One region of the Methylococcus sp. S1M genome, then DNA from elsewhere that is predicted to be linked to it. Evidence: predicted binding sites of a transcription regulator. Region 1 holds the regulator's gene; the other holds the start of a gene.
The links. Region 1 encodes HrcA, which represses chaperone genes, less so after heat shock. Its sites were predicted from a motif close to TNTTAGCACTCNNNNNNNNNGAGTGCTAANA; they were not measured.
Positions count from the first base shown of each region.

Region 2: the regulator HrcA is predicted to act here: its motif matches at 3,095-3,125, upstream of rpoH (RNA polymerase sigma factor RpoH).

Region 1 covers NZ_JBPDXO010000002.1:64,810-69,594, forward strand. Annotated here, with positions in the region: gene dnaK (molecular chaperone DnaK) at 1-1,255, opposite strand, end outside; gene grpE (nucleotide exchange factor GrpE) at 1,324-1,881, opposite strand; gene hrcA (heat-inducible transcriptional repressor HrcA) at 1,991-3,043, opposite strand; gene ACSHWJ_RS03995 (NAD(+) kinase) at 3,263-4,135, shown strand; gene recN (DNA repair protein RecN) at 4,139-4,785, shown strand, end outside.
Region 2 covers NZ_JBPDXO010000003.1:136,386-141,170, forward strand. Annotated here, with positions in the region: gene ahcY (adenosylhomocysteinase) at 1-1,135, shown strand, start outside; gene metF (methylenetetrahydrofolate reductase [NAD(P)H]) at 1,300-2,157, shown strand; gene rpoH (RNA polymerase sigma factor RpoH) at 2,207-3,067, opposite strand; gene ftsX (permease-like cell division protein FtsX) at 3,169-4,167, opposite strand; gene ftsE (cell division ATP-binding protein FtsE) at 4,164-4,785, opposite strand, start outside.

The sequences.
Region 1 (4,785 bases):
GGATCGTGGTGTTCTTTTCGATCAATTTGGTCATGACGCCGCCCAGGGTCTCGATACCCAGGGACAAGGGGGTCACATCCAGCAACAGCACATCCTTCACCTGGCCACCGAGCACGCCGGCCTGAATGGCGGCGCCGACCGCCACGGCCTCATCCGGATTGACGTCCTTACGCGGCTCCCTGCCGAAGATTTCCTTGACGAACTCCTGCACTTTGGGCATCCGGGTCTGACCGCCGACCAGGATGACTTCATCGATGTCGGCCGACTTCAAACCGGCATCCTTCAGCGCGGTTTCACAAGGACCGCGGGTGCGCAGGATCAGATCCTCCACCAGCGCCTCCAGCTTGGCCCGGGTGAGCTTGACGTTGAGGTGTTTGGGCCCGGTCGCATCCGCCGTGATGTAGGGCAGGTTGATCTCGGTCTGCTGGCTGGACGACAGCTCGATCTTGGCCTTTTCGGCAGACTCCTTCAGGCGTTGCAGCGCCAGCGGATCGTTGTGCAGATCGATGCCCTGTTCCTTACGGAACTCGTCTACGATGTATTCGATGATGCGCAGATCGAAGTCTTCGCCGCCGAGGAAGGTATCGCCGTTGGTCGACAGCACCTCGAACTGATGCTCGCCGTCGACTTCGGCGATCTCGATGATGGAGATGTCGAAAGTGCCGCCACCCAGGTCGTAGACCGCGATCTTCTGGTCGCCGCGGCTCTTGTCCATACCATAGGCCAGCGCTGCCGCGGTCGGCTCATTGATGATGCGCTTGACATCCAGACCGGCGATACGGCCGGCGTCCTTGGTGGCCTGGCGCTGAGAGTCGTTGAAATACGCCGGCACGGTGATGACCGCTTCCTTGACTTCTTCACCCAGATAGGCCTCCGCGTCCTTCTTGAGCTTCATCAGCACGCGCGCCGAAATCTCCGGTGGCGCCATCTTCTTTCCGCCGACCTCCACCCAGGCGTCGCCGTTCTCCGCTTCGACGATCGTATAAGGCACCATCTTGATGTCTTTCTGGACGACGTCATCCTTGTAGCGACGACCGATCAGCCGCTTTATCGCAAACAAGGTGTTCTTCGGATTGGTGATGGCCTGCCGCTTGGCGGACTGCCCCACCAACACCTCGTTGTCCGCAGTGAAAGCGACGATCGAGGGGGTGGTGCGTGCACCTTCGGAATTCTCGATCACGCGGGGCTTGCCGCCCTCGAGGATGGCCACACACGAGTTGGTGGTGCCCAGGTCGATCCCGATAATCTTTGCCATGGGTTTCTCCGATTTATAAGTGATTGTTCTGAAAGCCTATAGGCTATGTGAGGCCGATCTCGGGGATTTCAAGCCTGGGCCACGACGACGAGCGCCGGCCGAAGCAGCCGGTCGTTCAGGAGATAGCCTTTCTGAAAGACCTTGACGACCGTGTTTGGCTCGGCTTCCCCGGCCGGCTCCATGGCCATGGCCTGGTGCTGCTCCGGATTGAACTTCTCGCCGAGCGGATCGACGACCGCGATGCCGAATTTCTCAAACACGCTCTTGAACTGCTTCAAGGTCAGCTCCGCCCCTTCCCGGAGCTTGGCGACGTCGGGCGCATCGCCGGTGGAAGCTGCGATGCCCAGCTCCAGGCTGTCCATGACCGGCAGTAGCTCCTTGGCGAATTTTTCCAGCGCGTACTTGTGGGCGTTCTGGATGTCTTTCTCCAGCCGGCGGCGCAGGTTTTCCATTTCCGCCTGGGCCCGAACGAACCGGTCCCAGTTTTCGCTGGCCTGCTGCTGCGCCTCGAGCAGGGCCTTGTCCGGCTCAGCGGCTGGCGCAGCTTCGAGGGGTGTGCTCTCCACCTCCAGCGGTTCCGGCTGAGGCTCCGGGCCGGGGCCGTTGGTCAATTCTTCTTCGCTCATAGTCCGATTACAGGGTTTAATAGAGTTTGGATCGGGAAAAATGAAACCGCCCGGCCCCTCGGCGGGAGCGGGCGGCGGATGTCCTTTTGCCGTCACGACTCCGGCAATGCTAAGTTGGGGCCAGCGTCCGCTGATTCAAGGCCGCTCCCACCAGTTTCGCGGTGACGTCCACTAGCGGAATCACCCGTTCATACTTCATCCGGGTCGGTCCGATCACGCCGAGTACTCCCATCACCCGGTTGTCGACCGAATAGGAAGCCGTCACCAGGCTGCAGGGCTCCAGCGGCCGGAAACCACTCTCCTCTCCGATGATGATCTTCACCCCGGGCGACTCGAGGCAGCGATCGAGCAGGCCGACGATGCTTTCTTTCTGCCGGAACGCCTCGAACAGACCGCGCAGCCGGTCGACGTCGGCCAGCTCGACGAAATCCATGAGGTTGGTTTCCCCGCGCACCAGGAACGGCTTCCTGGAACGCCCGCCCTCGGCCAGAGCCTGTTCGGCGATCTCGCCCGCCTGCAACAGCTGTTCACTCAAACGGTCGCGTTCCTTCGCCAACTCGGCGCGCAGATGCTCCCGGGCCGAAACCATGTCCTTGCCGCCGCAGACGGCGTTGAAGAAGTTGGCCGCCGTCTGCAACTCCGCGGCACTGAATTTGTGGGGCGTGTGGATGATCTTGTTGTGGATTTCCTGGTCACTCGTGACCAGGATGGCCAGCACCCGGTTGTCCGAGAGGGGGAGAAATTCGATGTGCTGGAACACCAGGGTTTCCCGCCTCGGCATGGAAATGATGCAAGCCATGTGGGTCAGCTCGGACAGCAGCTTGGAAGCCGTTTCCAGCAGATCGCGCGGGTTTTCCCGGCTTTCCAGATCCAGCCACAACTGGTCGACGATGGCCTGATGCAGAGGTTTCACGGTCAGCAGGGAATCGACGAACAGGCGATAGCCGCTCACGGTGGGCAGACGCCCCGCCGAGGTATGCGGCGAGGTGATCAGGCCGAGTTCCTCGAGATCGGCCATGACGTTGCGTATCGTTGCCGGACTCAAGCCGGCATCCCGGGCGAGAACGCGCGAACCCACAGGCTGACCCTCGCCGATGTAACGCTCCACCAGCGCCTTCAGGAGTTGCTGCGCGCGTTCGCTCAGTTCTGGGAAACTCGCCACGGAAATTCCGTAAAGGATTTAATTTTAGGAATAGCACTCGGCCCATTGGAGTGCCAAAAAGCTAACAACCCCTAGATAAAGTGTCAAGAAGGTCCTACCATTTGGCAAAAATGCGGTATCCGCCCCCTTCGACCGGCGGTCGCCCCCGAGCCTTGCCAATCCTGATCAAGATCCTGAAGGCATCGAATTCTCAACCCCTCCTCACTCGAGTTCTGGCGGATGCCATCGCAATTTCGCACCATCGCGCTCATCGGAAAACCGGACGCTCCCCGGATAGCGGATACGCTCGCCGCCATTCACTCCTATCTGCTGACTTCCGGTCTCGAAATTCTGGTGGAGCACGGGTGCGCGGGGCTTTTTCCGCGTTCTGCCCGGACCGGCACGATGCCCGAACTGGCACGGCAGGCAGATATCGCCGTCGTCGTCGGCGGGGACGGCACCTTGCTGGGAGCCGCCCGCAGCCTTTACGCCCATGGCGTTCCCCTCGTGGGGATCAATCTGGGCCGGCTGGGATTCCTGGTGGACATCTCGCCCAACGAGGCCGTCGACAAGCTCAATGCGATATTGAGCGGGGCCTGCCGCGCCGAGGAGCGTTACCCTCTGACGGCCCGGTTGATCCGGAACGGGCAGACCATCGCGCAAGGCAGCGCAATCAACGAAGTCGTCGTCCACAGTGGCAGCGCGACCAGCATGATCGAACTGGAAACCGCCATCGATGGCGTGTTTCTGAATTCCCAGCGCTCCGACGGGCTGATCGTCTCCACGCCCACCGGTTCAACTGCCTATGCGCTGTCGGCCGGAGGCCCGATCCTCTATCCCACGCTCAATGCCACGGTACTGGCGCCGATCAACCCCCACACCCTGTCCAACCGTCCCATCGTCATTTCCGGCGACAGCCTGGTCACGATCGCTTTCCGGCCGAACAAGGAATTCCGCGCCCAGGTAAGCTGCGACAACGTCCCCTTCCCGGACGTCGGGATCGAGGACCGCATCGAAATTCGCAAGGCGGAACGGCCTTTCCGTATCCTTCACCCGACGGACTACGATTTCTTCCAGATCCTGAGGCACAAGCTCAACTGGAGCAACCGCTGAGCCATGCTGACCAGCCTGAGCATACGGGACCTCGCGGTGGTATCCGCCCTCGATCTGGACCTCCGCCCCGGCTTCACCGTGCTCACAGGCGAGACCGGTGCCGGCAAGTCCATCCTGCTCACCGCTCTGGGACTGGCACTGGGCGACCGGGCCGACTCCGGTCTGGTACGGCCGGGCGCGGAGCGGGGCGAAGTCAGCCTCTGCTTCGATCTGGGCGATGCCCCTTCTGCCCGGGACTGGCTCATCGACAACGAGCTGGCCGAACCCGATGAAGATACCTGCGTGATTCGCCGGACCATCGGTACGGATGGGCGCTCGCGCGCTTTCATCAATGGCCGTCCCGCGACCCTCCCGAACCTCCAGGCGCTGGGAAGGCATCTGGTGGAAATCCACGGTCAGCACGCTCATCTGAACCTGCTGCAGGCTGGCGAACAGCGGGCCTTGCTGGACCGGCACGCGGGCAGCCGCGAACTGGCCTCGGAGCTGAAGCGGATTTTCGAGCGCTGGAAAGAGGTTTCCGAGCGGATCGACCGCCTGCAACAGGACGCCAGCAGTCGCAACGCGCGCCAGGAATTGCTCCAGTACCAGGTGAACGAACTGGAACAACTCGGGATCGCGGGCCTGGATTACGGTGCACTGTCGGACGAGCA
Region 2 (4,785 bases), on a different contig from region 1:
CGCCGCCATCGCCGCCGACGGCATCCCGGTGTTCGCCTACAAGGGCGAGAGCCTGGAGGACTACTGGGAGTACACCCACCGTATCCTGGAATGGCCGGGCGATGTCGGTCCCAACATGATCCTGGACGACGGCGGCGACGCCACCCTGCTGGTGACCCTGGGCGCCCGGGCCGAGAAGGACGCCTCCCTCCTCGCCAACCCGACCTGCGAGGAGGAGGAGGTGCTGTTCGCGGCCATCAGGAAGAGGCTGGCAGCCAAACCGGGCTGGTACTCCAGGATCCAGGCAGGCATCAAGGGGGTCACCGAGGAAACCACCACCGGCGTGCACCGCCTGTATGAAATGCAGGCCAAGGGACGCCTGCCGTTCCCGGCCATCAACGTCAACGACTCGGTGACCAAGAGCAAGTTCGACAACCTCTACGGCTGCCGCGAATCCCTGGTGGACGGCATCAAGCGCGCCACCGACGTGATGATCGCCGGCAAGATCGCCGTGGTGCTGGGCTACGGCGACGTGGGCAAGGGCTGCGCCCAGTCCCTGCGCGGCCTCGGCGCCACCGTGTGGATCACCGAGATCGATCCCATCTGCGCCCTGCAGGCCGCCATGGAAGGCTACCGCGTAGTGACCATGGACGAGGCCTGCGACAAGGCCGACATCTTCGTCACCGCCACCGGCAACGTGGGCGTCATCACCCACGACCACATGGTGAAGATGAAGGACCAGGCCATCGTCTGCAACATCGGCCACTTCGACTCGGAAATCGAAGTCGCCGCGATGAGGCAATACACCTGGGAGAACATCAAGCCCCAGGTGGACCACATCGTCCTCCCCAACGGTCGCCGCATCATCCTGCTGGCGGAAGGCCGGCTGGTGAACCTGGGATGCGCCACGGGGCACCCGTCCTTCGTGATGTCCAACAGCTTCACCAACCAGACCCTGGCCCAGATCGAGCTGTTCTGCCACGGCGCCAAGTACGAAAACAAGGTCTACGTGCTGCCCAAGCATCTGGACGAGAAGGTGGCCCGCCTGCACCTGAAGAAGATCGGCGCCCGGCTTACCGAACTGTCCGACGAGCAGGCCGCCTACATCGGCGTGCCCAAGGAGGGCCCCTACAAGCCGGACCACTACCGCTACTGACGAAGCAATGGCCTTGTCTCCGGACCCCCCCGGCTCCGGAGGCGGGCCTTTCGAGCCTGCTCAATCCGACGGCCTGCCTCGTGCAGGATTTCGTTTTCCTCGACACGAAGGCCACAGCGACGTTCCTCATCCTCTGCGAGAGGACTGGGGCGATGGGGAGTGCAATGAAGACTCAGTTGAAATATCCGCGGGAATTCAGCTTCGAATTCTTTCCGCCGAAAACCGAAGAGGCGACGGAGAACCTGCGACGCACGCTGACCAAGCTCGCGCCGCTCAAGCCGCGCTTCTGCTCCGTGACCTTCGGCGCAGGCGGCTCGACGCGCGAGAAGACTTTCGAAACGGCGTTGGAGATTCAGCAGACCACCGGCATCGAGTGCGCTCCCCACCTGTCCTGCATCGCCTCCACCCGCCGGAGCATCCGCGAAATCCTCGAAGCCTACCGCTCGCATGGAATCCGCCACATCGTGGCGCTGCGTGGAGACATGCCGTCCGGCATGCTGTCGGCCGGCGAATTCCGCCACGCCAACGAACTGGTGGAATTCATCCGCTCCGAAACAGGGAACCATTTCCACATCGAGGTAGCGTGCTACCCCGAAGTTCACCCGCAGGCGGCCAGCGCCGAGAGCGACCTGAAGAATTTCAAGCGCAAAGTGGATGCCGGCGCCGACAGCGCCATCACCCAGTATTTCTACAACCCGGAAGCCTATTTCCGGTTCGTCGACGACTGCGAACGACTCGGCATCGACATTCCAATCGTGCCAGGCATCATGCCGATCACCAACCATTCCCAACTGGTGCGGTTTTCGGACCTGTGCGGCGCCGACATTCCGCGCTGGATCCGCAAGCGGCTGGAAGCCTTCGGCGACGATCGCAAAGCGATCCGTGCCTTCGGCCTGGAGGTAGTGACGGAACTGTGCCGGCGGCTGCTGGAACAAGGAGCTCCCGGCCTGCACTTTTACACGCTGAATCGGGCCGAAGCCTGCCTCGAAGTCTGGAAAGCGCTGGGGTTGGAACCGGCCTGATGAAGGACGGGCGGACACCGCCGGCCGGCGCGGTGTCCGCCTTGGCCAGCTAAGCGGCGTCGGCGAGAGCGTTCCGCAGTTTCTTCATCGCGCTGCTCTCGAGCTGGCGGATACGCTCGGCCGAGACGTTGTAGCGCGCCGCCAGATCGTGGAGTGTGAGCTTGTCTTCGCTGAGCCAGCGGCTGGCCACGATGTCACGGCTGCGTTCGTCGAGCTGGCCGATGGCTTCCTGCAGTTTTTCCTGCTGGCGGTTTTCCCATTCGCTGTGCTCGATGAGCAGCGCCGGGTCGCCTCCTTCTTGCTGGAGATAATGGATGGGCGCATGACTCTCGCGGTCGTCGCCGTCGTCCTCGCCATGCGCCTCAAGCGCCATATCCGGGTTGTTCAGCCGGTTCTCCATCTTGTAGACGTCCTCGACGTCCACGCCCAACTCGGCTGCCACCGCCGCGGCTTCCTCGGGAGTGAGCCAGCCCAGGCGATTCTTCATCTTGCGCAAATTGAAAAACAGCTTGCGCTGGGCTTTGGTGGTCGCAATCTTCACGATGCGCCAGTTCTGGATGATGAATTCATGGATCTCGGCGCGGATCCAGTGCACGGCGAACGAGACCAGCCGCACGCCGACATCCGGGTCGTAGCGCTTGACGGCTTTCATCAAACCGATGTTGCCCTCCTGGATCAGATCCGCCAGCGGCAGCCCGTAGCCGAGGTAACCCCGCGCGATGTAGGCCACGAAACGCAGATTCGCCAACACCAAGCGCCGGGCAGCCTCCAGATCCTGCTCGTCACGGAAACGGATCGCCAGTTCCCGTTCCTCATCGGCATCCAGCCGCGGCAGACGGTTCACCGCGGCGAAATAATCGTCGATGGACCCCAGCGGCAAATGGGTCGGGAGAGTCAATTCGTAAGTCATGGAATGCCCTGTTATGGTGGTGATGGGTTTTAGCACTCGTCCCTTTTGAGTGCCAAAACTAGCGCAAGTTCCTGGCTTCGGCAAGCCCTCGGCCCTGCGACTCACTCGGGGCGCACGTCCCGCAGATGCTGGATGAGCACCGCAAAGGCCCCGGCCACCCCGAGGAAACAGGCGATGCCGACCAGCGCCATGGTCTCCTGGAAACCGAGAAAGGCCAGGGTAAAGTCGCTACCATAGAGGACGTTGAGTTGGTGGATGGGAGCCCGCACGATCAGCAGCATGACGCCGACGACGATCCAGGCGCCGAGGCTGCCGAGGAAACCGTACCAGAAACCGGTATAGAGAAACGGCCGCCGGATGAACCGGTCGGTCGCGCCCAGCAGCTTCTGCACGACGATTTCCTCGCGGCGGCCGTAAAGTTCCAGACGGATCGTGTTACCGATGATGAACACCACCGCGGCCGCCAGCAGCGCCCCGAGGACGCCGAAACTGCGCTCGGCGACCTGGAGCAGGGCATGGAGCCGGTGCATCCACTGGATGTCGCTCTGCACCAGATCGACTTCGGGCAGGGCTTTGAGTTCGGCCACGAGGCGTTCGACCTGTTCGGGCTGGGTCAGCGAGTCCTTCGGCCGTATGCCGATCACCACCGGCAGCGGGTTGAAATTCAGCGCCGACAAGGCTTCGCCGAAGCCGCTATAGGTCTTCAGTTGCTCGATGCCGGCCTCCTTGGTGACGAGCCGCGTCTCGGCGATCTGCGCATGATTTTTCAACCGCTCCGCCAGCCTGCGCCCGGCGTCGTTGGACAGATCCGGCTTGAGGTAAAGCGAAATCTCGTTGGTCGCTTCCAGGTCTCCGCCGACCATGCGGAGGTTTTTCACCAGTACGTGGAAACTGGTGGGCAGCGCCAGCGTGGCGGCGATGACCAAGAGTGTGAGTGCCATGGCGAAAGGCGTGCGCCGCATCCGCCGCAGCGCCTCCTTGGCGGTATGCAGGTGCGAAACCAAGTAGCTCTGCAGCCGGTCGACCGGACTCGGACCGCTGTGCCGCCGGGCCGCAGACGTGCCGCCCCACCGCTGAGCACGCCTGCGCTGCCGTTTCATGCGCCCACCTCCGACAGACTTCCGCGCTGAAGGCGCAGGACCCGCCCACCACACCGTGAGATCAACTGCTCGTCATGGCTGGCGATGAGCAAGGTCACGCCGAGATCGTTGAAATCGCGGAAGATGTCCATGACCTCCCGCGCCGCCTCCGGATCGAGGTTGCCGGTCGGCTCGTCGGCCAGAATGAAGTCCGGCTTGTGGACGATCGCCCGGGCGATGCCGACGCGCTGCTGCTCGCCCCCGGACAGGGTCTGCGGCAGCCGCTTCTCTTTGGACAAAAGGCCCACCTTGCCGAGCGCCGCACGCACCCGGCGGCTGACCTCACCCGGATTGAAACCGGCGATGACCAGCGGCAAAGCCACGTTGTCGAACACCGAACGGTCGTACAGCAGCTTGTAATCCTGGAAGATCAGGCCGAGCTTGCGCCGGATATAGGGAATCTCCCGGTTGGAGGCACGGGTGATGTTCCGGCCGTCCAGCACGATCTGGCCACGCGTGGCCCGCTCGATCACGGCGACCAGCTTGAGCAGGGTGCTCTTGCCGGCTCCCGAATGGCCGGTGAGGAACACCCGTTCGCCGCGCCCGATGTGGAAGCTGACGTCGTGCAGGGCTTCACCA